DNA from 4 places in the Streptomyces sp. NPDC004721 genome. Region 1 is predicted to be linked to each of the others. Evidence: riboswitches for the same ligand, from Rfam matches in the RefSeq annotation. Region 1 holds a riboswitch; each other region holds the start of a gene.
The links. A riboswitch is a leader RNA that binds a small molecule or an ion and turns the genes downstream of it on or off. The one in region 1 is predicted to bind cyclic di-AMP.
Positions count from the first base shown of each region.

Region 2: linked by a shared signal. The riboswitch ahead of ACWEK3_RS28710 (M23 family metallopeptidase) and the one ahead of ACWEK3_RS06205 (transglycosylase SLT domain-containing protein) in region 1 are both predicted to bind cyclic di-AMP.
Region 3: linked by a shared signal. The riboswitch ahead of ACWEK3_RS14685 (NlpC/P60 family protein) and the one ahead of ACWEK3_RS06205 (transglycosylase SLT domain-containing protein) in region 1 are both predicted to bind cyclic di-AMP.
Region 4: linked by a shared signal. The riboswitch ahead of ACWEK3_RS26815 (M23 family metallopeptidase) and the one ahead of ACWEK3_RS06205 (transglycosylase SLT domain-containing protein) in region 1 are both predicted to bind cyclic di-AMP.

Region 1 is NZ_JBSGBZ010000005.1:148,902-151,091, forward strand. Features, by position in the region: gene ACWEK3_RS06200 (HAD family hydrolase) at 1-774, shown strand, start outside; gene ACWEK3_RS06205 (transglycosylase SLT domain-containing protein) at 858-1,343, opposite strand; cyclic di-AMP (ydaO/yuaA leader) riboswitch at 1,349-1,535, opposite strand; gene ACWEK3_RS06210 (polyprenyl synthetase family protein) at 2,020-2,190, shown strand, end outside.
Region 2 is NZ_JBSGBZ010000037.1:59,175-61,364, forward strand. Features, by position in the region: gene ACWEK3_RS28700 (dihydrofolate reductase family protein) at 1-870, shown strand, start outside; tRNA gene ACWEK3_RS28705 (tRNA-Met) at 970-1,043, shown strand; cyclic di-AMP (ydaO/yuaA leader) riboswitch at 1,273-1,429, shown strand; gene ACWEK3_RS28710 (M23 family metallopeptidase) at 1,441-2,190, shown strand, end outside.
Region 3 is NZ_JBSGBZ010000013.1:101,974-104,163, forward strand. Features, by position in the region: gene ACWEK3_RS14680 (bifunctional [glutamine synthetase] adenylyltransferase/[glutamine synthetase]-adenylyl-L-tyrosine phosphorylase) at 1-279, opposite strand, end outside; cyclic di-AMP (ydaO/yuaA leader) riboswitch at 595-774, shown strand; gene ACWEK3_RS14685 (NlpC/P60 family protein) at 783-2,048, shown strand.
Region 4 is NZ_JBSGBZ010000032.1:45,288-47,477, reverse strand. Features, by position in the region: gene ACWEK3_RS26820 (M16 family metallopeptidase) at 1-704, shown strand, start outside; cyclic di-AMP (ydaO/yuaA leader) riboswitch at 928-1,088, shown strand; gene ACWEK3_RS26815 (M23 family metallopeptidase) at 1,101-1,856, shown strand; gene ACWEK3_RS26810 (HPr family phosphocarrier protein) at 2,056-2,190, opposite strand, start outside.

The DNA.
Region 1 (2,190 bases):
ACTGACCTGGACGGAACGCTGCTGCGCGGCGACCACACCGTGTCCGAACGGTCCCTCGCCGCGCTCGCGGGGGCGGCGGCCGCCGGTGCCCGGCACCTCGTGGTGACCGGACGGCCGGCACCGAGGGTGCGGGAACTGCTCGACGTCCTCGGCACCACGGGGCTCGCGGTGTGCGGTCAGGGCGCCCAGCTCTACGACGCGGGCAGCGACCGCCTGCTGTGGTCGGTCACCCTGGACCGGGAGCAGGCCGAGACCGCGCTCGGCAAGATCGAGGCCGAGGTGGGGGAGGTGCACGTCGCGGTCGACCAGGACGGGGTCGAGGGGCTCACGCTCATCGAGCCGGGGTATCTCATGCCGCACCCGGCGCTGCCCGCCGTACGGGTCGAACGGCGCGACGACCTGTGGCGCGCGCCCATCAGCAAGGTGCTGCTGCGTCACCCGGCGCTGTCCGACGACGAGCTGGCGGCGGCGGCCCGCGGCGCGGTGGGTTCCCTCGCCACGGTCACCATGTCGGGCCCCGGGACCGTCGAACTCCAGCCGTGCGGCATCACCAAGGCGACCGGGCTGGCGCTGGCCGCCGAACACCTGGGACTGGGCCGCGAGAGCGCCCTCGCCTTCGGCGACATGCCGAACGACATCCCGATGTTCCAGTGGGCCGCCCGGGGGGTCGCCATGGCCAACGCCCACCCCGAGCTGAAGGCGGTGGCCGACGAGGTCACGATGTCGAACGAGGACGACGGCATCGCCGTCGTCCTCGAACGACTTTTTGTCTAGTGCTGCGACCGGAAAGGTTCACCGGCTCCGGCAGACCTTTCCGGTCACAGCGCTAGCCGGTGTGTGGTCCGGCTACGGTCCGGTCAGTACGCGCCGAAGACGTTGTCGATGGAGCCGTACCGCTTGGCCGCGTAGTTGCAGGCGGCCGTGATGTTGGCGATCGGGTCGTAGATGTCCCAGGACGTGCCGTTCACGTGGTAAGCCCGGAAGGTCGGGTCGATGACCTGGAGCAGACCCTTGGACGGGATGCCCTTCCTGGCGTTGGAGTCCCAGAGGTTGATGGCGCGCGGGTTGCCGGAGGACTCGCGGATGATGTTGCGGTGGATCCCGTTGTAGGAGCCCGGGATGCCCTTCTCCGCCATGACCGCCAGGGAGGCCCGGATCCAGCCGTCGAGGTTGTTCGAGTAACCGAAGCTCGCGGCCGTCCGGACGGTGGCCGGAGTTGCCGCGGACGCGGTCGTGGCGCCGAGCAGCGGCACGGCGAGGACGGCTGCGCCCGTGCCGGTGACGGCGAGGGTGCGGATGAGGCGGGCGGTGCGGGTAGAGCGGCGCTGACCGTTTGCAGGCATGGGGGAATTCCTCTCCGTCGCCTGCGAGGTGAGCTGTCGGGTTCGGGCTGGGAGGTGCCCGGCCGCGCCCTGAAGGGCACGGCTTCACCCCAAGCCGTTCCGGTGCGGCGTACGCGGTACGTACGACACCCGGCCCGGCGAACTTACCTGGGTCCCCCGCTCCTGCCATGGGTCATTCGGTCGTTGGGATTACGGGCGGCGGCAGGATTCGGCGTCCGCCCGTCGGTGCCGGGAACGTATGCGAGAGCACATGTCCCGAACAAGTGCCGGAATCACACTCGTCCTGTTTGACCTTGGTCTGGGGTGTATGTGGTGCTTGATCCTTTGCACCTGCCAAGGTTCAACTCGGCTGCCTGTAAAGGGAATGTGAAGGAGTGCGAGAGATGGTGCGGACGGAGGGGTGTGTGTTCCAAGTCACGGCTCGGGCGGCCGAAGGGCAATTACCACTAAAGAGAATTGAAACCCTAATAGGGGTGAATCGGACTTCATGCGTGACGGTGTGTGGGCCGTGTGGCTGACACGTGATGGTGGTCACGTCGGGTGAAGTGGCCTGGCCCGTATAGGTGGGCGATATCGGTGATCGAAACGTGACCGGATACGCTGACTTGAGTGAGGGCAGCGACCTATCGACAAACCGTGTAATCCCCAGCAGACACCAGCAGACAGGAGACCCCTCGTGACCGTCGTCGGGCCATTCGGGCTGACCGTGCGGGACCAGGCTCTCGAAGCCGATGTCCAGGCCGGATTGGCGGCTGTCGAGGAAGGGCTGCTCGAAGCCACCAAGAGCGAGGTCCCGTTCATCACGGGCGCCGCCCAGCACCTCGTCAGGGCGGGCGGGAAGCGGTTC
Region 2 (2,190 bases), on a different contig from region 1:
GCCTCCGGCGAGCTGGACCCCGGGGCGCCCTTCTGGCACACCGGCGGCGAGAAGGTCCTCTACACGACCGACGAGGGCGCGCTGCGGCTGCGGCGTACGGGCCTGGCCGCCGACGTGGTGCCGCTGGGCGCCGAACTCGGCTGGCCCCGGCTGCTCGAGCACCTGCACGACGTACGCGGGGTGCGCCGGCTCATGGTCGAGGGCGGCGGGACCGTCCACACGCAGCTGCTCCAGCAGCAGCTCGCGGACGAGGTGCAGCTCGTGCTCGCCCCCGTGTTCGTGGGGGACGCGGACGCGCCCCGGCTGTTCGGACCCGGGACCTACCAGGGCGGGCGGCTGCGGCTGGTGGAGACGCGGACCATCGAGGACGTCGTCCTCGTGCGCTACGAGCCCACCGCTCCCGGCACCGCCGGCCGCGCCGTGCCCGCGGACCGGCACTGGCTCCGGCTCGCCTGCGAACTGGCGGCCCAGTGCCCGCCGTCCCGGACCGCGTTCAGCGTGGGCGCCGTGGTGGTCGCCGCCGACGGGACCGAACTCGCCCGCGGGTACTCGCGGGAGGGCGGCGACCCGGTCGTGCACGCGGAGGAGGCGGCGCTGGCCAAGGTCGGCCCGGCGGATCCGCGGCTGCCGGACGCCACGGTGTACAGCAGTCTGGAGCCGTGCGCCCGCCGCGCCTCCCGGCCGCGTCCGTGCGCCCGGCTGATTCTGGACGCCGGGGTGCGACGGGTGGTGACCGCGTGGCGGGAGCCGGACACGTTCGTTGAGGACGCCGACGGGACCGGGGTGCTGGCGGCCGGTGGCGCGGACGTCGTCGTGGTGCCGGAGTTCGAGGAGCGGGCCAAGGAACCGAACCGGCATCTGCTCGGCTGAGCGGGGCCTCGTCGCACGGCCGGGAACCGTGGGGCGAGCAGTGGCAGGTGGGGTGGGTGCGAGCAGTCCTCCGGATGACATACACTGGTGTCACAACGACGCGGGGTGGAGCAGCTCGGTAGCTCGCTGGGCTCATAACCCAGAGGTCGCAGGTTCAAATCCTGTCCCCGCTACTGAAGGCTCAGGGCCGGAATCCGATCAATGGATTCCGGCCCTGAGTGTTTCGCGGACACATGGCTCTCCCCGAGATGCGGTCAACTCGCCCGGTTTTCGGTGGTCATGGACCGTAAGGTCGGGCCGGAAGGTTTAATGATCAAGCCGAACGGCTTGGAATCCGGGCCCCGAGTCTATTAACGTTCGATAACGCAACACGGTCGTCCCAGCCGTCACAAGAGTCGGCTCCGTGCGCGCACGCCGAATCCCGCAAGGGAACCGGGGAACCACCAACTTGGGGTGAATCGAGCGTAACCGCCGTGTACGTACGGCTTGTTTACGCGCGTAGGAGACCTTCCCGCTCCGAACCCGTCAGCTAACCCGGTAGGCGAGACGGAAGGAAAGGAGTACGCCTTCGTGGCGTCCAACCCGCCTGCCCCGGAAGCCCCGTTCGCGCCGAGTCGGCAGCACGGAGAGACCTTCGGTTACGACAGCCGCCGCGCCGACGAGGGCCTCTGGGAGGAGTGGAACCCCACCGCGGAGTCCATCCGTCCCGTGCGCGGCCGGCACCGCGTCGCCAAGCAGCGCGGCGGCGGACTCGCCCGCAGCTCCACCGTTCTCGGTGTCGGCGTCATCGCCGCCGTCGGCGCGGGCGGCATGGCGAGCGCCAACAGCGGCAAGCCGCCGGTGTCCATCTCGCTGCCCGACCTGCCCTCCGTGGGCTCCCTGTTCGAGGACTCCTCCGACACCGCACCCGCGGGCTCGTCGACCGCGCTCAGCGCCGTCGGCGTGACCGCCGCCGAGGCCGAGGACGGCACCTCGGACGCCGGCGAGGTGCTGCGCAACCGGATCATGGCGCAGGCCGAGCAGCAGCAGGTCCAGATCGAGGCCAAGACCCAGGCGGACGCCGAGGCCGCCGCCGCCAAGAAGGCCGCCGAGGAGGCGGCGAAGGCGCGGGAGGCGGCCGAGGCCAAGGCCGCCGCGGAGAAGAAGAAGGCGGAGGAGGCGGCCAAGCGGAAGGCCGAGGAGGCCGCGAGGAAGGCCGAGGAGGCCCGGCTGGCCGAGCTGGCCAGGCAGTACGCGCTGCCCACCTCCTCGTACACGCTCACCTCCACCTTCGGCCAGGCCGGCTCCATGTGGTCCTCCGGCTACCACACCGGCCTCGAC
Region 3 (2,190 bases), on a different contig from region 1:
CACGCCGAGCAGCCGGTCGCGCAGCGGTTTGGCCGCTATCAGCGTGTCGAGCAGCTCGCGGCGGGCCTTGGACTCCGGCTGCGCCTCCAGCAGCCGGACCAGCCCGCCCAGCGCGAGATCCGGGTCGGCGGTGGCGCCCAGCGCCTCCAGCAGCACCGGATCGTCCCTCAGCGGCGCGAGGTCCGGCCCGTCCAGCAGCCGCTCGGCGTCCGAGGCATGGATGAAGCCGTGCCGCAGCAGCCGCGTGAAGGTACTGCTCCTGCGCCCCGGCGCCGTCATCCCGGCCTCCCGTCGGATCAAGCCCGTCCTGGCCAGAGCCTATCCGGACTCCCGGTCCTGAGCCCTGACGGCGGTCCCGCTTTCCGCGCCGGTCGGAGGTCGTCGGGGAGGCCCCGGAAACGGGGACACCCGCCGCCCACCGGACGTACGGTCCGACGGTCCCGAAAACACCGGAGTGCAGCCATCCGTATGCGTACCGTGAAAGTCACGAAAACGTAGCGGACATATCACGCACCAACCTTCACAGCAGTCACAAGCGTTGGCTAGCGTGCCCGGCGGGCACCCCGTACCCCCGCCGGCGAACCACGCCGGGACGGGTGGCCTGCGCCGAATCCGGTGCGCCTCACGGCAGCCGGAGCCGGGGACCCACTCATCCCTGGGGTGAATCGGTCCCGTTCACGCGTCCCCCACAGCGCGCACGGGACGGTAGGGCAGCCCTTCCGACCACCCGCCCGAACCCGACAGCTAACCCGGTAGGCGGTCTATGGAAGGAGGCGCCACCCTTGGCGTCGCACCGCAAAGCCCGGACCACGGCCACCCGGATCGCCGGACTGCGCACGTCCCCGGCCCTCGGTCTGACGACCGCGGCCCTCACCTCCGTGGCGCTGCTGTCCCAGACGGCGAACGCCGCGCCCGCACAGCCCCGGAAGCCCAGCCTCGAAGAGGTGCAGAAGAAGGTCGACGACCTCTACCACCAGGCCGGAGTGGCCACCGAGAAGTACAACGCGGCGAAGGAGAAGACCGCCACGCAGCGCACACGCGTGAACGGCCTCCTCGACGACGTGGCGAAGCGCACCGCGAAGCTGAACGAGGCGCGGCGCGAGCTCGGCATGTTCGCCGCCGCCCAGTACCGCACGGGCGGGATGTCCGGCACCGCGACGCTGCTGCTCGCGAAGGATCCCCAGCAGTACTTCGACCAGGACCATCTGATGAGGCAGCTCACCGAGCGCCAGAAGAAGGCCGTCGACGACTACCAGACCGCGCAGCTCGCGACGACGAAGAAGCGCACCGAGGCGACGAAGATCCTGGAGTCGCTGACCACCTCGCAGGACGATCTGAGGACCAGCAAGCTCGACGTCCAGACGAGGCTCAGCGAGGCGCGCCACCTGCTGTCGACGCTGACCGCCGAGGAGAAGGCGCGGCTGGCGGCGATCGAGAAGAAGAAGCAGGAGATCGCCCGGCAGAAGGCCGCGGAGCTGGCCCGCCGGCAGGCGGCGGCGGAGGCGGCGGCGGCCGCGCAGAAGCGCAAGGAGGAGCAGGCGGCCAAGAGCTCCGAAGCGAAAGCGAGCTCCGGATCGAGCACGGGCTCCGGATCGAGCACGGGCTCGGGCACGAGTACGGGCTCGGGCACGGGTACGGGCTCGGGCACGGGTACGGGCGGGGGCACGAGCACGGATGCCGGATCGAGCACCGGCTATGCCGCCAAGGCCGCCAAGGTCCTCGACTTCGCGAGGGCCCAGATCGGCAAGCCGTACGTGTGGGGCGCGACCGGCCCCGGTTCGTACGACTGCTCCGGGCTCACGCTGGCCGCCTGGAAGTCCGCCGGGATCTCGCTGCCGCGCACCACCTGGAGCCAGGTGGAGGCCGGCACGACCGTCCCCGTCTCCGAGGCCAAACCCGGCGACCTGGTCTTCTTCTACAACGACATCAGCCACGTCGGGATCTACATCGGCAACGGCATGATGATCCACGCGCCGCGCCCGGGCACGAACGTCCGCGAGGAGTCGATCTACTACATGCCGATCCACAGCGTCGTCCGCCCCGCGTAACGCGCGCGCCGGACACCCGGTGCCGGCACCGGCATCGGACATGAAAGGGCCCGCACCGGGAGGTGCGGGCCCTTTCATGGGGCGGCGCCGCTCAGGTCCAGGGCACCGCGATGAGCATGTCGGCCACGGTGACCAGCTCAGG
Region 4 (2,190 bases), on a different contig from region 1:
CCTTGGGCGCCTGGACCGGCTCGCCCGCCAAGCCGCGGCCCGTGCCGCCGGTGACCGCCGACGACACCGGCCGCGTGGTCATCGTGGACCGGCCCGGCGCCGTGCAGACACAGCTGCTCATCGGCCGGATCGGCCCGGACCGGCACGACCGCGTGTGGCCCGCCCAGGTGCTCGGCACCTACTGTCTCGGCGGCACCCTCACCTCCCGCCTGGACCGCGTCCTGCGCGAGGAGAAGGGCTACACCTACGGGGTGCGGGCGTTCGGCCAGGTGCTGCGGTCGGCCCCCGACGGGTCGGGCGCCGCGATGCTCGCCATCAGCGGCTCGGTCGACACCCCGAACACCGGCCCGGCCCTGGACGACCTGTTCACGGTGCTGCGCAAGCTCGCCGCCGAGGGCCTCACCGACGCCGAGCGGGACGTCGCCGTGCAGAACCTCGTCGGCGTGGCGCCGCTGAAGTACGAGACGGCCGCCGCCGTGGCGGGCACGCTCGCCGACCAGGTCGAGCAGCACCTGCCCGACGACTACCAGGCGACGCTCTATCAACAGCTCGCCGCGACCGGCACGGTGGAGGCGACCGCGGCCGTCGTCAACGCGTTCCCGGTGGACCGGCTGGTGACGGTCCTCGTCGGTGACGCGGCGCAGATCAAGGAGCCCGTCGAGGCCCTGGGCGTCGGCCGGGTCATCGTCGTCGCGGCCGAGTAGAGGTACCCCCCTCGCCGCCGCACGCGCGGCGAACGGCACACGCGCACGTGGGGCCCTGGTGCGAAACGCCACCAGGGCCCCACGATGTCCGAATTGAGGGGGAGGTTGCCTGTCTGCCCTGTGGTATGCGCTACAAAACATCTGATCCGTTTGGGAATTGAAAGCGGCCCCGTTTAGCGTCGGTCCGTCTGTTCGTCGGGCAGTGCGCCGCGTCCGCGGCACCGGACAGCCATCGCCGAGTCCCCGTACGGCGCGAGCCAGGGGAGCCGGGGACCCACCGTCCCTGGGGTGAATCGGACACCCGCGCGCGCCGCGAGGGGGCCGTAGGAGACCTTCCTGCTCCGAACCCGTCAGCTAACCCGGTAGGCGAGAGGGAAGGAAAGGACCCACGTCTCCATGGCGTTCACCCGCGCCGCCGGGAAGCACCGCCGGCCGAGCCGGATGCACCGCACCACCGCTCGCGCGGCGGGCGTCGCGGCCCTGGCCACCACCGGCGTCATCGGCACCCTCGCCGCCCCGGCCCTCGCCGCGGAGGATCCCGCCGCCGAGGACACCGGCCTCACTCCGGTCGTCACCATCGGCGACAGCGTCGCCGAGAAGATCGACGCCCAGGCCCTCGCCCAGCACAGGGCCGCCGCGCGCAAGCAGGCCGAGGAGGCCGCGCGCAAGAAGGCCGCGGAGCGGGCCGCGAAGGAGCGCGAGGCCAAGGCGCGCGCCGCCCGCGAGGCCGAGCGCAAGCGTCTCAACGCCTTCGTGACGCCGATCCTCGGCTCCTACATATCGACCGGCTACCGCACCGGCGGCTCCCTGTGGTCCTCCGGCACCCACACCGGCATCGACTTCCACGCCGCGAGCGGCACCACCGTCCACGCGGTCGGCATCGGCACCGTCGTCGAGACCGGCTGGGGCGGGGCGTACGGCAACCAGGTCGTGATCAGGATGGCCGACGGCATGTACACCCAGTACGGGCACCTGTCGTCCATCGGGGTCTCGGTGGGCCAGCAGGTCGTCCCGGGCCAGCAGATCGGCCTGTCCGGCGCGACCGGCAACGTGACCGGACCGCACCTGCACTTCGAGGCTCGTACGTCCCCGGACTACGGCTCCGACGTCGACCCCGTGGCCTACCTCCGCCGGCACGGCCTCAACATCTGACCTCCCGCGCCGGCACACCGCCCGGCGCGTCACGCGACACTCCCGAAGCCCCGGCTCCCGAGCCGGGGCTTCCGGTGTTCCCCGCCGTGTTCCCTTCCGGTGTTCCGGTGTTCCGGTGTTCCGGGGGCACGCCGGGCACGCCGAAGCCGTGCCACCCCGTCCGGGCGGCACGGCTTCGGCGCAGGAGCGGTCCTGCCGGTCAGACGGTCTCGGGAAGCTCCCCGAGCCCCTCGGCGACCAGCTTGGCCAGCCGGTCCAGCGCGGCGTCCGCGCCGTCGGCGTCGGAGGCCAGGACGACCTCCTCGCCGCCCTCGGCGCCGAGGCCGAGCACGGC